DNA from 4 places in the Nonomuraea sp. NPDC003754 genome. Region 3 is predicted to be linked to each of the others. Evidence: riboswitches for the same ligand, from Rfam matches in the RefSeq annotation. Region 3 holds a riboswitch; each other region holds the start of a gene.

What was found. A riboswitch is a leader RNA that binds a small molecule or an ion and turns the genes downstream of it on or off. The one in region 3 is predicted to bind cyclic di-AMP.
Region 1: it holds a riboswitch for cyclic di-AMP, as region 3 does, so the genes downstream of both, ACWEVS_RS27080 (hypothetical protein) here and ACWEVS_RS22505 (C40 family peptidase) in region 3, are expected to answer to the same signal.
Region 2: it holds a riboswitch for cyclic di-AMP, as region 3 does, so the genes downstream of both, ACWEVS_RS38480 (coiled-coil domain-containing protein) here and ACWEVS_RS22505 (C40 family peptidase) in region 3, are expected to answer to the same signal.
Region 4: it holds a riboswitch for cyclic di-AMP, as region 3 does, so the genes downstream of both, ACWEVS_RS18505 (NlpC/P60 family protein) here and ACWEVS_RS22505 (C40 family peptidase) in region 3, are expected to answer to the same signal.

What each region holds. Positions count from the first base shown of each region.
Region 1 covers NZ_JBSGJX010000023.1:111,898-116,363, forward strand. The annotation lists gene ACWEVS_RS27060 (NAD(P)-dependent oxidoreductase) at 1-236, opposite strand, end outside; gene ACWEVS_RS27065 (winged helix-turn-helix transcriptional regulator) at 291-650, shown strand; gene ACWEVS_RS27070 (hypothetical protein) at 745-1,503, shown strand; gene ACWEVS_RS27075 (alpha/beta hydrolase) at 1,460-2,332, opposite strand; gene ACWEVS_RS27080 (hypothetical protein) at 2,378-3,247, opposite strand; cyclic di-AMP (ydaO/yuaA leader) riboswitch at 3,407-3,541, opposite strand; gene ACWEVS_RS27085 (hypothetical protein) at 3,867-4,238, opposite strand; gene ACWEVS_RS27090 (roadblock/LC7 domain-containing protein) at 4,263-4,466, opposite strand, start outside.
Region 2 covers NZ_JBSGJX010000047.1:12,300-16,765, forward strand. The annotation lists gene ACWEVS_RS38470 (DeoR/GlpR family DNA-binding transcription regulator) at 1-304, shown strand, start outside; gene galT (galactose-1-phosphate uridylyltransferase) at 301-1,362, shown strand; cyclic di-AMP (ydaO/yuaA leader) riboswitch at 1,429-1,565, shown strand; gene ACWEVS_RS38480 (coiled-coil domain-containing protein) at 1,569-2,522, shown strand; gene katG (catalase/peroxidase HPI) at 2,604-4,466, opposite strand, start outside.
Region 3 covers NZ_JBSGJX010000017.1:159,243-163,708, forward strand. The annotation lists gene ACWEVS_RS22490 (glycosyltransferase family 4 protein) at 1-117, opposite strand, end outside; gene ACWEVS_RS22495 (M48 family metallopeptidase) at 221-1,444, opposite strand; gene ACWEVS_RS22500 (hypothetical protein) at 1,441-2,256, opposite strand; gene ACWEVS_RS22505 (C40 family peptidase) at 2,374-2,934, opposite strand; cyclic di-AMP (ydaO/yuaA leader) riboswitch at 3,008-3,150, opposite strand; gene ACWEVS_RS22510 (LysR family transcriptional regulator) at 3,491-4,420, shown strand; gene ACWEVS_RS22515 (NlpC/P60 family protein) at 4,384-4,466, opposite strand, start outside.
Region 4 covers NZ_JBSGJX010000013.1:132,763-137,228, reverse strand. The annotation lists gene ACWEVS_RS18515 (winged helix-turn-helix transcriptional regulator) at 1-220, shown strand, start outside; gene ACWEVS_RS18510 (LuxR C-terminal-related transcriptional regulator) at 446-661, shown strand; gene ACWEVS_RS18505 (NlpC/P60 family protein) at 658-1,701, opposite strand; cyclic di-AMP (ydaO/yuaA leader) riboswitch at 1,707-1,857, opposite strand; gene ACWEVS_RS18500 (amino-acid N-acetyltransferase) at 2,134-2,703, shown strand; gene ACWEVS_RS18495 (RDD family protein) at 2,790-4,148, shown strand; gene ACWEVS_RS18490 (RDD family protein) at 4,246-4,466, shown strand, end outside.

The DNA.
Region 1 (4,466 bases), on a different contig from region 3:
ATCAGGGCCCTGGTGGCGGCGAGGAAGGGCGCCTCGGGCTCGGTGCCGTCGCGCGGCGGGGCGATCGCCGAGATCACCACGTCGTGGCCGGCGGCGAGCTCGGCCGCCTGCGTGACGTCGCCCTTGACCGGGCCCGACCTGCTCACTCCGGTGACGTCGTAGCCGCGGTTGACGAGTTCGGTGACGATGCGCTGACCGATCATGCCGGTGGCGCCGAAAACCAGGATCTTCTTCATGACATCGATAGTATCCATTGGATACTGGTTACTTCATCGTGCTATAGGTACCTTATGGATACTGGCGACGCCTTCGACCCCAACTGCCCGACCCGACTGGTCCTCGACCGCATCGGCGACAAGTGGTCGGTCCTCGTCCTGCTGAGCCTGTCCCGCGGGCCTATGCGCTTCACCGAGCTGCGCGATCGCATCGGCGGCGTCACCCCGAAGGTGCTGACCCAGACACTGCGGGCCATGGAGTACGACGGGCTGCTGACCAGGAAGGTCTACGCCGAGGTGCCGCCCAGGGTGGAGTACACGCTCACCGACCTGGGCCACTCGCTGCACCAGCCGCTCGCCGAGGTCACCCGCTGGGCGGAGAGGAACGTCCACCTCATCCTCAACAGCCGGGAGGCAGCCGATCACGTGGTGTGATCCTTACTCCCCGGAGAAAAGTTTCTCCGCCCGGGATGAAGATATCCACCACCGGTCTCTTCCCGTACGGCCCGCGCCTTCATAGCCTGACTCGGTGCGTCCGCTGGAAAGCCTCCTCACCGGGCTGGCGGGGGTGTGCTCGTCCGGCGCCCTGCGCGTGGGCGGCTCCGGGGTGGTCTACCTGCTCGAGGGCAAGGTGACCTACATGGAGAGCGCCGAGACGCCCGGCATCGAGGAGCTGCTCACCGGCGGCGGGCGGGTGAGCCGGGCCGACGTGGACCGGGCGGTGACCCGGCGCGAGGGCGGCGAGCCGCTGTTCGGCGAAGGCCTGCTGAGCCGCGACGAACTGGCCGAGCAGCTGCGCAGGGCGGTGCTCGACGCCGCGCTCGTGCTCTTCGGCACCGACGCCGCCCGGCCCACCTTCCAGCCGAGCGAGCGCCACTGGCTGGGCCCGCACTGGCACTTCGAGGTCGACGAGCTCATCGCCGAATGCGTCCGCAGGAGCACCCGGCTGGACGAGGTCTGGCCGTCGGACGAGCTCGACGCCGCGCCCGTGGTCCCGGTCTCCCGCCTGCCGGGCGATCGCGTCACGCTGAGCGCCCGGCAGTGGGAGGTGCTGGTCCACGCCGACGGCACCGCGACACCGCTGCAACTGGCCAGGCGGCTGGACACCACGGCCTACACGGTGCTGCTCGCCGTACGGGAACTGGCGGCGGCCGACCTGCTCGTCAAGCCCAGGAGGGCGCCCGCGCTGCCCAAGCGGGTCCCCGCGCCGCCCGGCACCGAGATGCGGCACGAACCGGCGGACCTCAGCCTGCTGCGGCGGCTGCGGAGCGCGCTTGAAGATCTGTGATCGCGTCCATGACCTGCTCCCACAGCGGGCGGGGCAGGTCGTGGCCCATGCCCTCGAAGGTCATCAGCCGCGCGCCGGGGATCGCGGCGGCGGTGGCCCGGCCGCCGGAGACCTGGACCAGCGGGTCGGCCTCGCCGTGGACCACCAGGGTGGGCACCCGCACGCCCGCCAACCCCTCGCTACGGTCGCCTGAGGCGAGGATCGCGGCCAGTTGCCTGGTGGTCCCGGCGGGATCGTGGTCGCGGTCGAAGGCCAGGCCCGCCAGCCGGGCGACGCGCTCGCGGTCGAGGGGGTAGCCGGGCGAGCCGATCACCGACCAGACCTCCAGGGCCCGCTCGATCGCGCCCTGCCGGTCGGCGGCGGGCGGGCCGAACAGCGCGGCCATCGCCTCGGGGGTGGGCGGCCCGGCCTCGGGGCTGGGCGTCGACATGATGGAGGTCAGCGTCAGCACCCTGCCGGGGTGCCCGATGGCGAGCGCCTGGGCGATCATGCCGCCCATCGAGATGCCCACCACGTGCGCGGCGGGCCAGCCGAGCGCGTCCATCAGGCCCGCCGCGTCGCCGGCCATGTCGCTCAGCAGGTACGGCGCCGCCGCGCCGGGGGTGAGGTCGGGCACGCCCGCCTCGCGGAAGTGGGTGGAGAGCCCCACGTCGCGGTTGTCGAAGCGGACGACGTGGTGGCCCCTCCTGGAGAGCAGTTCGCAGAACTCGTCGTCCCAGTGGACGAGCTGGGAGCCGAGCCCCATGATCAGCAGAAGGGGCCGGTCTTGGGGGTCACCGATGGGGTCGTAGGCGATGTCGATGCCGTTGGCGCGCGCCATGAGCGTCATGCGAAGCAGAATCTCATTCTGTTTCGCATGACGACAAGAGGGAGATCAGCGGGAGACGACCTTGCGCAGGTGGTCGCGGCCCAGGTAGCCGACGCCGCCGACGATCGCGAGACCGCCGATGAGGGCCAGCGCGGTGCCGGTGTGGCTGTCGTCCTCGGTCGCGCTCCGGGCGGCGGTGGTGCGCACCGGGCCGTCGAAGGAGGCGGGCCTGACCGACGCGGCGGCGGCCGTCGTCCCCTTGGACTCCTGCTCGTCCGCCTCACGGGCGGCGACCAGCTCGGCCTTCTTGGCGGCCTGCGCCTTCTTGGCGGCCTCGGCCTTCTTCTTCTCGGCCAGGGCCAGGTAGTCGACCGGCGGCTTGGCCGGGTTGTGGTCCATACGACCCCACGCGCCGGTGGAGAAGGCGACGGGGTGGTTCTTCTTGCCCACGCCGTCACCCCACTTGGTGATGACGTACTGGACCTTGATGTGGCCCTGACCGCCGTTGCCGTTCACCATCAGCGTGTCGGAGTTGAACTCGCCGCCGGTGAGGTAGGCGAAGGTCTTGGCGTCGAGGTCGAGCATGACGCCGCTGCTGGAGGGCACGCCAGGACCACGGTCACCCACGAAGAAGGGGGCCTTCTTACCCTTGTAGACGACGTAGCCTTCGGTCATGAGGGGCCAGCTCGGGCTGGCTGCCAGGCCCTTGCGCATCGAGATGCCGCTCGCGGGCAGGCCGGTGTCGCCGGCGCGGCCGGAGGAGTCGTCCCAGAAGTAGGAGGCGGTGGTGCCTCCCTGGAGGAGGGTCCGCTGCTGGGTGGTCCGGGCGAGGTCGGGCTCCGTGGGCTCGGCGAGAGCGGCGGCGGCGCCGGAACCGACGGCGAGGGCGGTGGTGACGAGCAGGGCGGAAGCGCGCATGCCAAAGCGGCGGGTCATGAAAGTCCTTTGTGCGAGGGATAGGAAATCCGCGCTCACATGAAGATCAGGCAAAGGCGTAGCCGGGCATGGGCCTAGCAGTCGCTACGCGAAAAGACAGAGCGCGAAAGGAAGCGGGGGGAAGCGCCGCTCAGTTCGGGGGGCTGTCGTACAAGGGTGGTGTCCTCTCCATCTCGCCTACCGGGTTAGCTGACGGGTTCGGGCGTGGAGATGCCCTACCGGCACGAGGCCGGATTCACCCCAAAGAGATGGGTCCCCGGTTCCCGCAGTCGCGGGATTCGGCGCCGACCGGCCGACTCTTCCCTGGTGAAGAGCACGGTCACCGCTCGGTAACGCAAAGGACTCTATGGGCAAATCACCCCAAAGGCAAAAGCAAACCCATGAATCGGAAAGAGGATCTACCCTTTATCGTCACGATTCAGCAGGCGCGGAGAGCGCGGAAACCCCTGAAAAACAACGGGTTGCGCGGGCGCGGCAGGAAAGCCGATCAAGGGGATAAAAATCATGAAATCGGCAGCGGCGCCGGGGTAAAGCCGGAGTACACACGGCTGAAGAAGGCGCGGGCCGGTCGTACGGCACGCCCCGTGCCCGCCGCGCCGCGGACACGGGGCGTGGTCCGTCAGACCTCGAGCTTCTCCTCGATGCCGCGCAGCTGGTGGCGCGCCAGCGCCAGGTTCGCCCTGGTGCGGTCCAGCGCCAGGTAAAGGAAGAGTCCCTTGCCGCCCCTGCCGGTCATCGGCCTGATGATGTGGTACTGACCGGTCAGCGTGATGAGGATGTCCTCGATGACCTCCTTGAGGCCGAGCGACTCCATCGTGCGCATCTTCGCCTTGACGACCTCGGTGTTGCCCGCGGCGGCCACCTGCAGGTCCAGGTCCTTGGAGCCGCCGAGGGCGCCGAGCGCCATGCCGCTGCCGTAGTCGACCACGACGGCCCCGAGCGCGCCGTCGATCGCCATCATCTCCTTGAGAGAGACGTCCATGCTGGCCATGCGTTTCCTCCGTGTGAATGCGAGTCACTTTCGCGATGCGATGGCGGCGACGCTCGCCGCCGTCTTGCGACCCTCCAGCCGCAGCAGCCCGAGATTGGTGCCGGGCTCGGCCAGGACTGTGAGGACGATCGTGGGGCCGGCCGTGTAGAAGGCGGCGAAGCCCGCGCTGCCCGAGATGAGGGTCTCCTCCAGGGCACCCTTGCCGGCCATGACGGCCATGCGTCTGCT
Region 2 (4,466 bases), on a different contig from region 3:
CGTCGCGGCCATCAGGCGGCTCCACGTCGACACGCTGTTCCTGGGCGTGCACGGCATGAGCACCAAGGCCGGTTTCACCACCCCCAACCTGCTGGAGTCGGAGACCGACAGGGAACTGGTCGCCTCGGCACATCGCCTGGTGGTCCCGGCCGACCACACCAAGTGGGGCACGGTCGGCATCAGCACGATCGCGGAGCTGTCGGAGGCCGACGTCGTCATCAGCGACGCGGCCCTGCCGGACGAGGCGCGCGCGGAGCTGGCCGAGCGGGCGGGAGAACTGATCATCGCGGAGGACATCAAGTGAAGCGCACCATCGCGCACATGGCCGACGGCCGAGAGTTGATCTACTTCGACCGGCGCGACGACGCCGACCGGAGCGCGATCGACGAGCGCGAGCTGCCGCCCAGGCCCGCGGCCTCCGAACTGCGCTACGACCCGCTCACCGAGGAGTGGGTGGCGATGGCGGGTCACCGGCAGACCCGCACCTTCCTGCCGCCGGCCGACGAGTGCCCGCTGTGCCCGACCAGGCCCGGCAAGCCGACCGAGATCCCGGCCGCCGACTACGACGTCGCCGTCTTCGAGAACCGCTTTCCCAGCTTCTCCACCAACCTGGGCACCTACACCGCCCCCGGCGGGCTGAGCGAGGTGCGGCCGGGGGTCGGGCGCTGCGAGGTCGTCTGCTTCACCTCCGACCACGGCTCCTCCTTCTCGGCGCTGTCCGACGAGCAGGTGGAGCTGGTGATGGAGGCCTGGGCCGACCGCACGGCCGAGCTGTCGGCGATCCCGGGCGTGGAGCAGGTGTTCTGCTTCGAGAACAGGGGCGCCGAGATCGGCATCACGCTGGCGCACCCGCACGGCCAGATCTACGCCTACCCCTACGTCACCCCGCGCACCCGCCTGCACCTGGCGGCCGCGGCCAAGCGGCCGAACCTGTTCGCCGACGTGCTGGCCGCCGAGCGGGCGGGCGAGCGTGTGGTGGCCGCCAACGAGCTGTGGACCGCGTTCGTGCCGGCCGCCGCCCGCTACCCGTTCGAGGTGCACCTCTACCCGCACCGCCAGGTTCCGGACCTGGCGGCGCTCACCCAGGAGGAGCGCGCCGCCTTCGGCCCCGTCTACACCCGCGTGCTGAAGGCGCTCGACGGGCTGTTCGGGGTGGTCATGCCGTACGTGGCCGCCTGGCACCAGGCCCCCGTACGGCACGGCCGCGACCTGGCCTACCTGCACATGGAGCTGTTCAGCATCCGCAGGGCGCCGGAGAAGCTGAAGTACCTGGCGGGCTCGGAGTCGGCGATGGGCGCCTTCGTCAACGACGTTCTGCCCGAGGACGCGGCACGGCTGCTTCGATCACAAGTAGATCACTAATTAATGTCCGCTTGAGGTCGCATTACGGGGGATTTACTACTAATATCCCGATTCGTCGGCTTTCACAGCCGTCACATGCCTAATCCTGGGCGCGTTGCCCGGAGCCGGGGACCCATCGAGAACCTGGGGTGAATCCACGCGTGTGGTAGGGCTTCTCCCGCCCGAACCCGTCAGCTAACCCGGCCGGCAGACGGAGAGGATCGTTCGTGGCGTCCCCCACGTCCCGTTTCGCATGCGGTGCTGTCGCCGCGCTGTCCCTCGTGATCGGTTCCGCGACCGCAGTCTCGGCTGCCCCCAAGCCGTCCGAACCGCAGTTGCGGACCGAGCTGAAGAAGCTCAACACCCGGGTCGACAAGCTGATCCGGACCTACAACGCCAAGCGCGTCTCGCTGGCCAAGGCCCAGAAGGACGCGAAAGCGGCCGGGAAACAGCTCGCGGCGGCCGAGCAGACCCTGGTCACGGCCGAGAAGGAGGCCTCGAGGATCACCGAGCTGCGCTACCAGGCCAGCACCCCTGACCTGCCGACGCTGCTGTTCACCCCCGACCTCAACACCGCCGCCCTGCTCGAGCAGATGAGCGCCGAGCAGGACGCGGTCGTCAAGAACGTCGCCGCGGCGCGCGACACCAAGAAGCAGGCCGCCGACGCGGCCACCGCGCTCGCCGACCGGATCAGGACCGAGACCGAGCAGGTCGCCGGCGACCGGAAGGCCGCCGAGGGCATGATCAAGGACATCGAGAAGAAGCTGCAGGCCCTCGTGCCGACCGGTCCTGGCCGCAAGGCCGACGGCAGCTGGGCGCCCGAGCTTCCCGCCGGGTCGGACAACATCACCCCGCGCACCCGGCTCATGCGCGACACCATCAAGAAGACGTTCGCGCTGCCGTTCGAGGTGGGCTGCTACCGGTCGGGCAGCAGCGGGGAACACCCCCTCGGACGGGCCTGCGACTTCATGATGAGCTCGGGCGGCTCCATGCCCGCGGCCGTCAACCGGACGCTGGGCGACCAGATCGCGGCGTGGGCGGTGAAGAACCAGACCCGCCTGGGCGTCAAGTACGTGATCTGGCGGCAGCGGATCAACAGCGGCAGCGGCTGGCGGCCGATGTCCGACCGCGGCAGCATCACCGAGAACCACTACGACCACGTCCACGTCTCGATGAACTGAAAGCAGGCGATGGCGAGCCGCCTGGACCGATACGCCTCCGCCGCCCCCGCGGCCGTCCTCGGCGGCGGGGGCGTTCACGGGTCAGGCGAGGTCGAACCGGTCGAGTTCCATGACCTTGGTCCAGGCCGCGACGAAGTCGGTCACGAACTTGTCGCGGGCGTCCTGGCTGGCGTAGACCTCCGCGAGGGCCCGTAGCTGGGAGTTGGAGCCGAAGATGAGGTCGACCGCGGTGGCGGTCCACTTCACCTCATCGGTGACCACGTCGCGGATCTCGTACAGATGCTCCTCGGAGTCCGATGCCTTCCACCGGGTGCCCGGGGAGAGCAGGTTGGTGAAGAAGTCGGCGGTGAGCACACCGGGCCGGTCGGTGAGGACGCCGTGCCGGGTACCGCCGACGTTGGCTCCGAGGGAACGCAGGCCGCCGATGAGGACGGTCATCTCGGGCGGAGTCAGGTTCAGCATGTAGGCACGATCGACGAGCAGCACCTCCGGTTGCGTCTTCTCGTCGGAACGCAGGTAGTTGCGGAACCCGTCGGCCCGCGGCTCCAGGACCCGGAAGGACTCGACGTCGGTCTGCTCCTGAGTGGCGTCGGTACGGCCCGGGCGGAACGGCACCGTCACCGCCACGCCGGCCTCGCCCGCTGCCCTCTCGACGGCGGCCGAGCCGGCCAGCACGATCAGGTCGGCGAGCGAGATCTTCGCGCCGCCGGCCTCGTTGAACTCGCGCCGGATGCCCTCGAGGGTGTCCAGGACCGTCGTGAGCTGCTCGGGCTGGTTGACCTCCCAGCTGCGCTGCGGCTCGAGACGGAGCCGGGCGCCGTTTGCGCCGCCGCGCTTGTCGGTGGACCGGAAGCTCGCTGCGGCGGCCCAGGCGGTGGAGACCAGTTGAGCGGTCGTGAGGCCGGACTCCAGGATCTTCGCCTTGAGGGAGGCGACGTCGGCGTCGCCCACGAGTTCGTGGTCGACCGCCGGCACCGGATCCTGCCACAGCTGGGGCTCGGCGACCCACGGTCCGAGGAAGCGGCTGACCGGACCCATGTCGCGGTGCAGCAGCTTGTACCAGGCCTTGGCGAAGGCCGACGCGAGCTCGTCGGGGTTCTCCAGGAAGTGGAGGGAGATCTTCTGGTACGTCGGGTCGACGCGCAGCGACAGGTCGGTCGTGAGCATCGTCGGCTTGTGCTTCCTCGACGGGTCGTGAGCGTCCGGGATGAACGCCTCGGCGTCCTTCGCGACCCACTGCTTCGCGCCGCCGGGGCTCGTGGTGAGCTCCCACTCGTGGCCGAAGAGGATCTCGAAGTAACGGTTGCTCCACTGCGTCGGCCGGTCGGACCACGTCACCTCGAGACCGCTGGTGATCGTGTCACCGCCCTTGCCGGTGCCGTAGCTGCTCAGCCAGCCCAGGCCCTGCGCCTCCAGCGGCGCGCCCTCGGGCTCCGGCCCCACATGGTCGTCCGCGACGCCGGCGCCGTGGGTCTTGCCGAACGTGTGGCCGCCGGCGATGAGAGCGACGGTCTCCTCGTCGTTCATCGCCATCCGTGCGAAGGTCTCGCGGATGAAATGCGCCGCCGCGGCCGGGTCCGCGTTGCCGTGGGGACCCTCCGGGTTGACGTAGATGAGACCCATCTCGGTCGCGCCGAAGATCGGCACCATCTCGGTGTCGGTGGCGTAGCGCTCGTCACCGAGCCAGGCGTCCTCCGGACCCCAGAAGATCTCCTCCGGCTCCCAGACGTCCTCGCGGCCGAAGCCGAAGCCGAAGGTCTGGAAACCCATCGACTCCAGGGCGACGTTGCCGGCGAGCACGAGCAGGTCGGCCCACGAGATCTTCTGGCCGTACTTCTGTTTGACCGGCCACAGCAGCCGGCGGGCCTTGTCGAGGTTGGCGTTGTCGGGCCAGCTGTTGAGCGGCGCGAAACGCTGGGCGCCGTCGCCGGCCCCGCCGCGACC
Region 3 (4,466 bases):
CCACCGCGAGGCATGGACGATCACGGAGGGGGTGCGCAGGGCCAGCCCGTGGACGAACGACTGGATACCGCCCGGCCTGGGCGGGAAGTCGTTGGTGACGATGAGCACCCTGGTCACGCCGCCACCCCGCCCACATCCGGCCGGCCGGCACGGCGCGTCCGCCGGGAGGCGGGGCGGGGCCGGGGCGCGGCAGGGGCGGAGGTCATGAGAAGCGCCCTGCTCACGGGGCGTTCATGAGCTCCCATGAGCGGGCCATGGAGATGCGCTGCGGCGCGGTCGGATGCGAGGCATAGAGCACATATTCCACAGCATCAGGCGACAAGTCCGAAATGTTGGTAACAGCAAGCCGTTTTTGCATCGCGATGAACGTCCCCGGGTCCCGGGTCAGGTCCAGCGCGTGCAGGTCGGCCCTCGCCTCGACGTGACGGCTGACGAGGTTCTGCGCGGGCCCCGACAACACCGTCACCAGCGACAGGAACCCCATGACGGCCCCCACCGCCAGCGGGTCCGACAACGGCCGGCGCCACAGCGGGGCCACGCAGAACAGCAGCACCGCCCCGAAGGCCGCGCCGAGCCCGCCCACGAGCGTGCCGTGGAGCACGTCGTCGTACGTGGCGTGCCCCAGCTCGTGCGCGATGATCAGCTCCACCTCCTTGTCCGGCGCCTTCAGCAGCGTGTCGTAGACGACGATCCTGCGCGTGGCGCCGAACCCGGAGACGTAGGCGTTGAGCGCGGTGGTCCGGCGGGAGGCGTCGGCGACGAGCACGTCCTCGACCGGCACGTCGGCCCGCCTGGCCAGATCGAGCAGGTCGGTACGCAGCTCTCCCGCGGGCATCGGGGCGAAGTCGTTGAAGATCGGCTCGAACACGACGGGGTAGACGAAGGAGGCGCCCACCGTCAGCACGAACGCGCCGGCCGCCACGGGCACCCACCACCGCCTGAAGCGCCTGGCCAGGCCGACGATCGCGAGCACCATGACCGACAGCAGCGCGACCCGCACGCCGATGGACTTGAGCCGGTCGCCCGTCCAGCTCCACCAGTTCTGGGTGGACAGCCCGAAGGCGCGCAGCTCGGTCTCGAACCACATGCCCAGCGGCCAGCGCAGCACCTCGACGACGGCGGTCAGCACGACGACGCCGAGGACGACCCGCAGCCACCACGGCCCCCTCAGCCCGCGCAGCAGCCGCGCGCCGAGGGGGGTGGCCACGAGCAGGCCGGCGAACACGACGGTCAGGCCGAGCGACAGGTAGGAGGGCACGCTCGTGGCCGCGTCGAAGGCGCGGGAGCGGGCGATCTGGGCGGAGGTGAAGTCCTGTGCGGGGTCGGGCGGCACCGTGGGCGCCCCCGCCATGACGTCCCACGGCGTGGTGAGCACCACGACCACCAGGATGGCCACCCCGAGCACCGTCAACGCGATGCCCGCCTGCCGGTCCAGCCGCCTCATCCGTCTCCCTCCGCGCCTGTCAGCTCGTTGCGGACATACTCCCGCCAGTGCGCGACGAGCGCGCGGACCGACAGGCCCAGCGGCTCGAGCGCCTGGCCGAGCCGCATTCCGGCGGCCCGCTGGTAGAGGTCGGCCAGCGCCCGCTCGCCGTACCTGGCGGCGATCAGGCGGCAGGCCAGCCATGACTCCTGGTAGACCTGCGCGAGCCGGGGCGTGCCCGGCGCGAAGGCGGCGTCGGCGGGCAGCGCGCCGGGCAGCCGTCCCGCGCGTGCCTCGGCCGCCAGTTCCGCCGCCGCCACCCGCGTCGCGAGTCCCGAGCGCAGGTAGCCGACGTAGTCGGCGAACCCTTCCCGCAGCCACACGGGCCGCCCTTCCGTTCCGGCGGCCACGTGGGTCAGCTCGTGGGTGAGGACGACGTCGCGGCCCACGGGTGTGAGGCGCGCGAAGGCGCCGGGCAGGACGATCACCTGTTCCGCCGAGGCCAGCGCGGCCAGCCCGTCGACGGGGCCCGTGCCCGCGAGGGCGGCCGCCTCCGCGGTGGTCCTGGGCACCACGACCCGTGGCCGTACGGCGCGCCGCAGGACCGCCGAGACGGTGAGGGCCGCCGCGTCGGCCCGCGTGGCCAGGTCGCGCAGGAGGGCGGCGGCGGTGTGGTGCCCGACGACGAGCGAGCGCGCGCCGTAGGCGACGACGACGCCTGACTCGCCGAGCGCGCGGGCCTCGGGCGGCAGGCGGCGTCCCGCGGACCCGGCCACCGTGCAGATCGCCGGTCCGGCCAGCGCGGCCGCCAGCAGGGTTCTGCGGGTCACCACGGCTGTGATGCTAGCCCGGACAGGCCGAAGCCCCGTCCGAGGGGGATGGACGGGGCTTAGGCCTGTCCGGCGGCCGGGGGCTACGCGCCGGGGCTTCGGGCGTCCGGCGGCCGGGGGTTACGCGCCGGGGCGGACCGCGCCGGCGAAGGACGCCTTGCGCCAGCCGCCGAGCTTCTCGATCCGCACGGTCTTGCCCGTGCTCGGCGAGTGGACCATCCGGCCCTTGCCGACGTACATGCCGACGTGACCCTTCCCGCGGAAGAACATCAGGTCACCAGGCTTGAGATCGCTCCACCTGACCTTCTTCCTGATGCGCGCGTACTGGCTGTACGTGACGCGGGGGATCTTGATGCCGGCCTTGGCCCAGGAGTACTGGACCAGTCCCGAGCAGTCGAAGGCGCCGGGTCCTGTGCCGCCGAAGCGGTAGGGGTCGCCGATCTGCTTCTTGGCGGTGGCGACGGCCTTGGCCGCCTTCAGCCGCTGTCGAGCCGCCTTGGCCTGCCGTGTCGCCGCGGCCGTTGACGCCGCGCCCGCCTGTACGGCCGGCGCCGTCTTCACGGTCGTCGTCGTCGCCAGGGTGGTGGTCACCGGGGTCACCAGGGTGGTGGTCGCGGGGGCCGCTGTCGCCGGGGTCACTGTCGCCTGCGCCGCGGGTGCGTGGAGGACGATCCCTCCCATCGCCACCACGACGCCGCTGAGGGCAAGGCAGGACAGACGGGTTGTGCTAGAGGGGGTAGACAGAATGTCTCCTTGGGACTTCCACCAATGCCTACCGGGTTAGCTGACGGGTTCGGGCGGGGAAGTCGCCCTTCCGGCCCGCAGGCCGGATTCACCCCAGGAACGTGGGTCCCCGGCTCCGTGCTCCATGCCGCACGGACTCGGCGGGTCGACCGCGCACGCCTGTCTGGGGTTACGGCGCGGCGACCAGCGGATCTTTATGCGTGCACCGGCCGTTGGGGGGCCGGTGAGCGGTTCCGGCGCCATGGCTTGGTCGCCGCGATGCGAGAACGTACCCGGCGCCCCAAGGCCAGGCAAAGGCCGGGCAAAGCTGTCAAGATCACCGACTGGTTCTTGTCAGAAGAGGAGTCGCTGCTCTACACCGGGTTTCGTTATCCGAATGTGACCCTGCTCACAGTTGCTTCTGTGGCGACCTGTCAGATCGCATCCGTTACTTTCCTCACACTCCCGGTATAAGGAGAATTAAGGCTTAATCCCTGCGACATACACTCGGCGCATGCTTGATGGGTGGTCGCTACGCGTCCTGGTGGAGGTCGGACGGCGCGGCTCGTTCTCCGGAGCGGCCGAGGTGCTCTCCATGACGCAGCCCGCCGTCTCGCGGCAGATCGCCATGCTCGAACGCCACACCGGCGTCACGCTCTTCCACCGCCGCCCGAGGGGCGTCCAGCCGACGGAGGCGGGCCGGGCGGCGATCGAGCAGGCCATGGCCGTGCTCGACGGCATGAGCCTGTTCGAGACCAGGCTGCGCGCCTTCGCCACGGCGGACACCGGCCGGGTCAGGGTCACCGCCTTCCCGAGCGCGGCCACCAGGTTCGTGCCCGAGAGCTTCCGCCGCTTCGCCGCCGACCACCCGGGCGTCGAGCTCTCCCTCAAGGTCGGCGGCCCTGACGTCGCGTGCCCCGTCACCGCCGGCCTGGTGGAGGGCGCCACCGACGTCGCCCTGCTGACCTCGTGGGATCCCGTCCCCGACCCGGAGCTGGAAGTGCTCGACCTGTTCGACGACGAGCTGCTGGTCGCCCTGCCGGCCGGGCATCCGCTGGCGGCCGGAGAGCGGGTACGGCTGGCCGACCTCGCCGCCGAGCCCTGGATCGACGGCACGCACCCCGACGGCCTGGCCCCCGTCGCGCAGTTGCGGGCCGCGATGGGACGCGCGCCGAGGATCGCCCACCTGTGCGACGACTGGAACGGCCGCCAGGGCCTGGTGGCGGCGGGCGTGGGCGTGATGCTCCACCCGTCGATCGCGGGCATGGCCGTGCGCTCCGGCATCCGGCTGGTCGAGCCCGCGCCGCGACTGCCCGCCAGGCGGATCAGCGCCGCCGTCCTGCCGGCGCCGGGCCGCCCGCCCGCGGTGAGCGCCTACCTGCGGGTGCTGCGCGAGATGAGCGAGAGCTACGGCCGGATGGCGCCGACCAGCCGCCCGCCGTAGGAGGACAGGCTGGCGACCTTCACCACGTCACCCGTCTGGGGGGCGT
Region 4 (4,466 bases), on a different contig from region 3:
GCTGACGCAGACGCTTCGCGGGCTGGAAAGGGACGGGCTGGTCTTCAGAACGGTGACCGCCTCGGTGCCGGTGCGCGTGGATTATGAGCTCACGCCACTCGGAACGAGTCTGCTCCCACTCATGGCCGCGATCAAGGAATGGGCGGAGAGTCACATCGAGGATGTCGAGCTTGCCCGCGAACGCTATGACGCCGGGCAGACCGCTGAAAAAACGGCGTGAAATTCAGGATAAGAGCGCATTGCGGTCGGCCGGTTGTGGCCTGATCTTCGCGCCGTATGTCGCGCGAGTTCTTCATATAGAAACGATCAAGTCAATAGTCGCCGTCAAGCGCTTCGTGGAATCAACCTTGACGACCTTTCGAGTATGCGTTTACCGTCTGCGGGACGAGCAGCGGTGCTCGAGCCGAGACGTCGCCGAGTTGTGCTGTTGGGGGGAGGGCTCCCGATGGATGTGCTCACCGACGACGGAGTCGTGTTGAGCCAGGACGACCTGGATCTCCTCGCGGAGTTGGCCAAGGGTGTCACGGTCGACCGCGTGGGCAGAACGCTGGAGATCAGCGGCCGCACGGTCCGCCGCCGCCTGCGCGTCATCTGCGACAGGATCGGCGTCGCCACGGCCATCGAGGCCGTGGCCTGGGCCGCGCGCCGGCGACTGATCTAGTCGGCGATCCGTACGGCTCCCGCGAACGGCCTGTTGGCGATCGCGGCGACCCGGACGACGTCACCCGTGCGGGGCGCGTGCACCATCATCCCGCCGCCGATGTAGATGCCCACATGGTGCAGGTCGTTGTAGAAGAAGACCAGGTCGCCGGGGCGTAGCTGCTCGCGCGAGATGTGGGTGCCGGCCGTCCACTGGTCGCCGGTGTAGTGCGGCAGGCTGATGCCCACCTGCTGGTAGGCGGCCATGACCAGGCCCGAGCAGTCGAAGGAACTCGGCCCCTCGGCGCCCCACACGTACGGCTTGAGCTGTTGGGTCAGCGCCCAGCGGGCGGCCTGCGCGGCCTTGCCGCTGCCGATGATGGGCAGGTTGACCCTGCTGGCGCGGGTGCCCGGCCGTCCCGCCTCGCCCAGGGCGCGCCGGAACAGGCTGCTCTCGGTCTTGGCGACCATCGAGGTGATCTTGTCGCGTTTGCTGCCGAGGTCGTTGACGAGTTTCTGGACCTCGGCCAGGCGTGTCTTGGCGGTCGCCCTCGCCTTCTCGGCGGCGGCGATGGACTCGGCGAGCTCCTTGACCTCCTGGCCCTGCTGCTGGCCGAGGGCGTAGGAGGTGGCGGCGGCGTCGAGGAAGGAGTCGGGGTCGCCCGACGAGGTGAAGGCCAGGCCGTCGGCGAGGCCGCCGTACATGTAGGTGCTCTCGGCCACGAGCGTGGCTCGGGCGCGCTTGGCGGCCAGATCGGCCTCGCTGGTGGCCAGGACCTTCTTGGCGGTCTCGGCGGACTTCTTGACGCCCTTGAGCTTCTCGCGCTGCCCGTTGTACTGCTCGGTGAGCGTCTCGATGTCGTTGTGCATCTTCTCGACGCGCTCGGCGAGCTCCTTGAGCGTCGGCTTGGGGTCGGCGGCGGCCGGGCTCAGCGGCATGGCGAGGGCGAGGGCGGCCATCGCGGCGCTCACGACGGCGAACCGCTTCCTGGGGGAGCCCGGTTCGTGGGGGCGGGCGTGCTTGCCCGCGGACTTCCCCTCGTGAGTGCGCCTGCGCTTCACCAACCAGCTCCTCTCGTAGCCGCCGACCGGGTTAGCTGACGGGTTCGGGCCGGAGCAGCCCTACCGAGCACGGACTCGGACTCACCCCTGTGGCGGTCGGTGGTCCGCCGGCGGGTCCCCGGCTCCCCGTGGTGGGGGATTAGGCGCGTCACCCACGCCTGGCTGCGTGGGTGACATCGTCGCTGGACACTAGTGCAAGCCAGGTTCGTGCTCAACCAGAACTACGGATCCAGTAGAGGATGCGCAAACAAAGGATCACGGGCGGGTCACGCGAAAGCCTGATCAACCAGGGTATTGCGTGCCCTTTGCCCGGATTGGCAGAGATTTGTCGGGCATGTCGTGCGTCGATGCGGAGCGTGCTCGCCTCACTACGTGAGGTCATGTGATGGTAGTTAGGGATGGGCCGAAACAAGCTCGGTACGCTGAAGGGCCATGGAGCAGGTCGTCGAGCGCCCAATGCAGGACACCGAGATCGTCGTACGGCGCGCCCGCACGCCGGACGTCAGGTCGATCAAGCGCCTGGTCGACATCTACGCGGGGGCGGGCCGCAAGCTTCTCGAAAAAGCCACGGTCACGCTGTACGAGGACGTCCAGGAGTTCTGGGTCGCCGAGCGCGGCGGCCAGGTGGTCGGCTGTGGCGCGCTCCATGTGCTGTGGGAGGACCTCGCCGAAATTCGCACGGTCGCCGTCGATCCCGCGGCCAAAGGTTCAGGCGTCGGTCACCGTATTGTTACCGCGCTCGTGAGAACGGCTCGCGACCTGGGCCTTCGCCGGGTCTTCTGCCTGACGTTCGAGGTCGACTTCTTCGCCCGACACGGCTTCGTGCCCATCCAGGGAACGCCGGTATCACCCGAGGTCTACGCCGAGCTGCTGGCCTCCTACGACGAGGGTGTGGCCGAGTTTCTGGACCTCGAGCACGTCAAGCCCAACACCCTTGGCAACACCAGGATGCTGCTTCATCTGGACGCAGTTGACTACGGCGTTGACCAAGAGGAAAGGTGATTGTTGATACTCATGTCGATACGTTGGGCAACAGCAAGCATGTGTCCTGACATGTGCCACATGCGCCATCGAAGCGAGGTGACACGGTGAGCACCGGACAGCCGCCGTACCCGGACCAACCTGACGACAATTCCGGATACGGTCAGCAGAACGCAGGACGCCCTGGCGAGCAGCCGGATCCTGACGTGACGATCGTCGGCTATCGCCATGAGGGCGGCGGCTACGGTCAGCCGTCACAGGGCCAGCCCGACCAAGGCTACGGCCAGCAGGGCTACGGCCAGCAGCCCGGTTACGGCCAGCAGGGCTACGGCCAGCAGCAGCAGCCCGGCTACGGCCAGCCTTCCTCGGGCCAGCAGGGCTACGGCCAGCAGCAGCCCGGCTATGGACAGCAGGGCTACGGCCAGCCCGCGTCAGGCCAGCAGCCCGGCTACGGCCAGCCCTCCTCGGGCCAGCAGGGCTACGGCCAGCAGCCCCCCGCTTCCGGCCAGCAGCCTTACGGTCAGCAGGGCTACGGCCAGCAGTACGGCCAGCCCGGCTACGGCCAGCAGGCCGCCTCGGGCCAGCAGCCCGAGTACGGCCAGCAGGGCTACGGCCAGCAGCAGGCCTCCTCCGGCCAGCAGCCCGAGTACGGCCAGCAGCCGGAGTACGGGCAGCCCGGCTACGGCCAGCAGCAGCCCGGGTACGGCCAGCCGGCGTCCGGCCAGCAGCCCGGTTACGGCCAGCCCTCCTCGGGTCAGCAGCCCGGCTACGGCCAGCAGCCCGGCTACGGTCAGCAGGGCTACGGCCAGCAGGGCCAGTCGCAGCCCGGCTACGGCCAGTCCTCGCCCTACGGCCAGCAGCAGCCCTACCAGCCCGGCTACGGCCAGCAGCAGCCGCCCGCCTACGGCCAGCCCGGCTACGGCCAGCCGTACGGCGCTCCGGCCGGCCTGCAGCCGCCCGGCGCACCCGCCCCGCTCGCCGAGTGGTGGCAGCGCCTGGTCGCCCGCATCGTCGACGGCGTGATCTTCGCGGTCTTCTGGATCATCGTGAGCACGGTCCTGTTCATGGTCGCGGGCCCGAGCTACGACCTCGCCACCGGCACGTTCACCGGCATGAACCCGCTCGTCCTCGCGGCGATCCTCGCCGTCCTCGCGGCGCTGTTCTACGTGGGTTACGAGTTCCTGCTGACCAAGTCCAAGGGGCAAACGGTCGGCAAGATGATCATGGGTATCAAGATCGTCCCGGTTGGCGGCTCGCTGCCCCCCGGCGGTCTGGAGAGCGACTCCGCCATCAAGCGGGCCGGCATCACCTGGGGCGGCGTGATCCTCAACGCCATCCCGATCCTCGGTGGCCTGCTGGCCTTCGCCGCGATCGGCGTCAACGGCGCCTCCCACCTCTGGGACAAGCCGCTGCAGCAGACCTTCGCCGACAAGTTCGCCGGCACCGTGGTCGTGAAGATCAAGTAAGCGGATACCGAAAAAACGGGGACCGGCGTCGCGCCGGCCCCCGTTTTCGCGTCCCCGGCCCTGTAATCGCGGCCGGCCGGCGTACAGAATGGGGCTTATGGTCGCGCCGCCGCCAGGAGTGCCGGCCGTACCGGCCGATTGGTGGGAACGGCTCGTCGCGCGAAGCATTGAGGCTCTCGTCGTCGGGGTTCTCTATTACATTCTGTTCATCACGGCCTGGGGTTTGTTGCGGACTGTCGGCCTGCTTGAGGTGTATGGCGACCGGTTGCCGAGGTTGTTGGCCTGGCTGGCCGCGGGGCTGGGTTATGCGGGCTATGA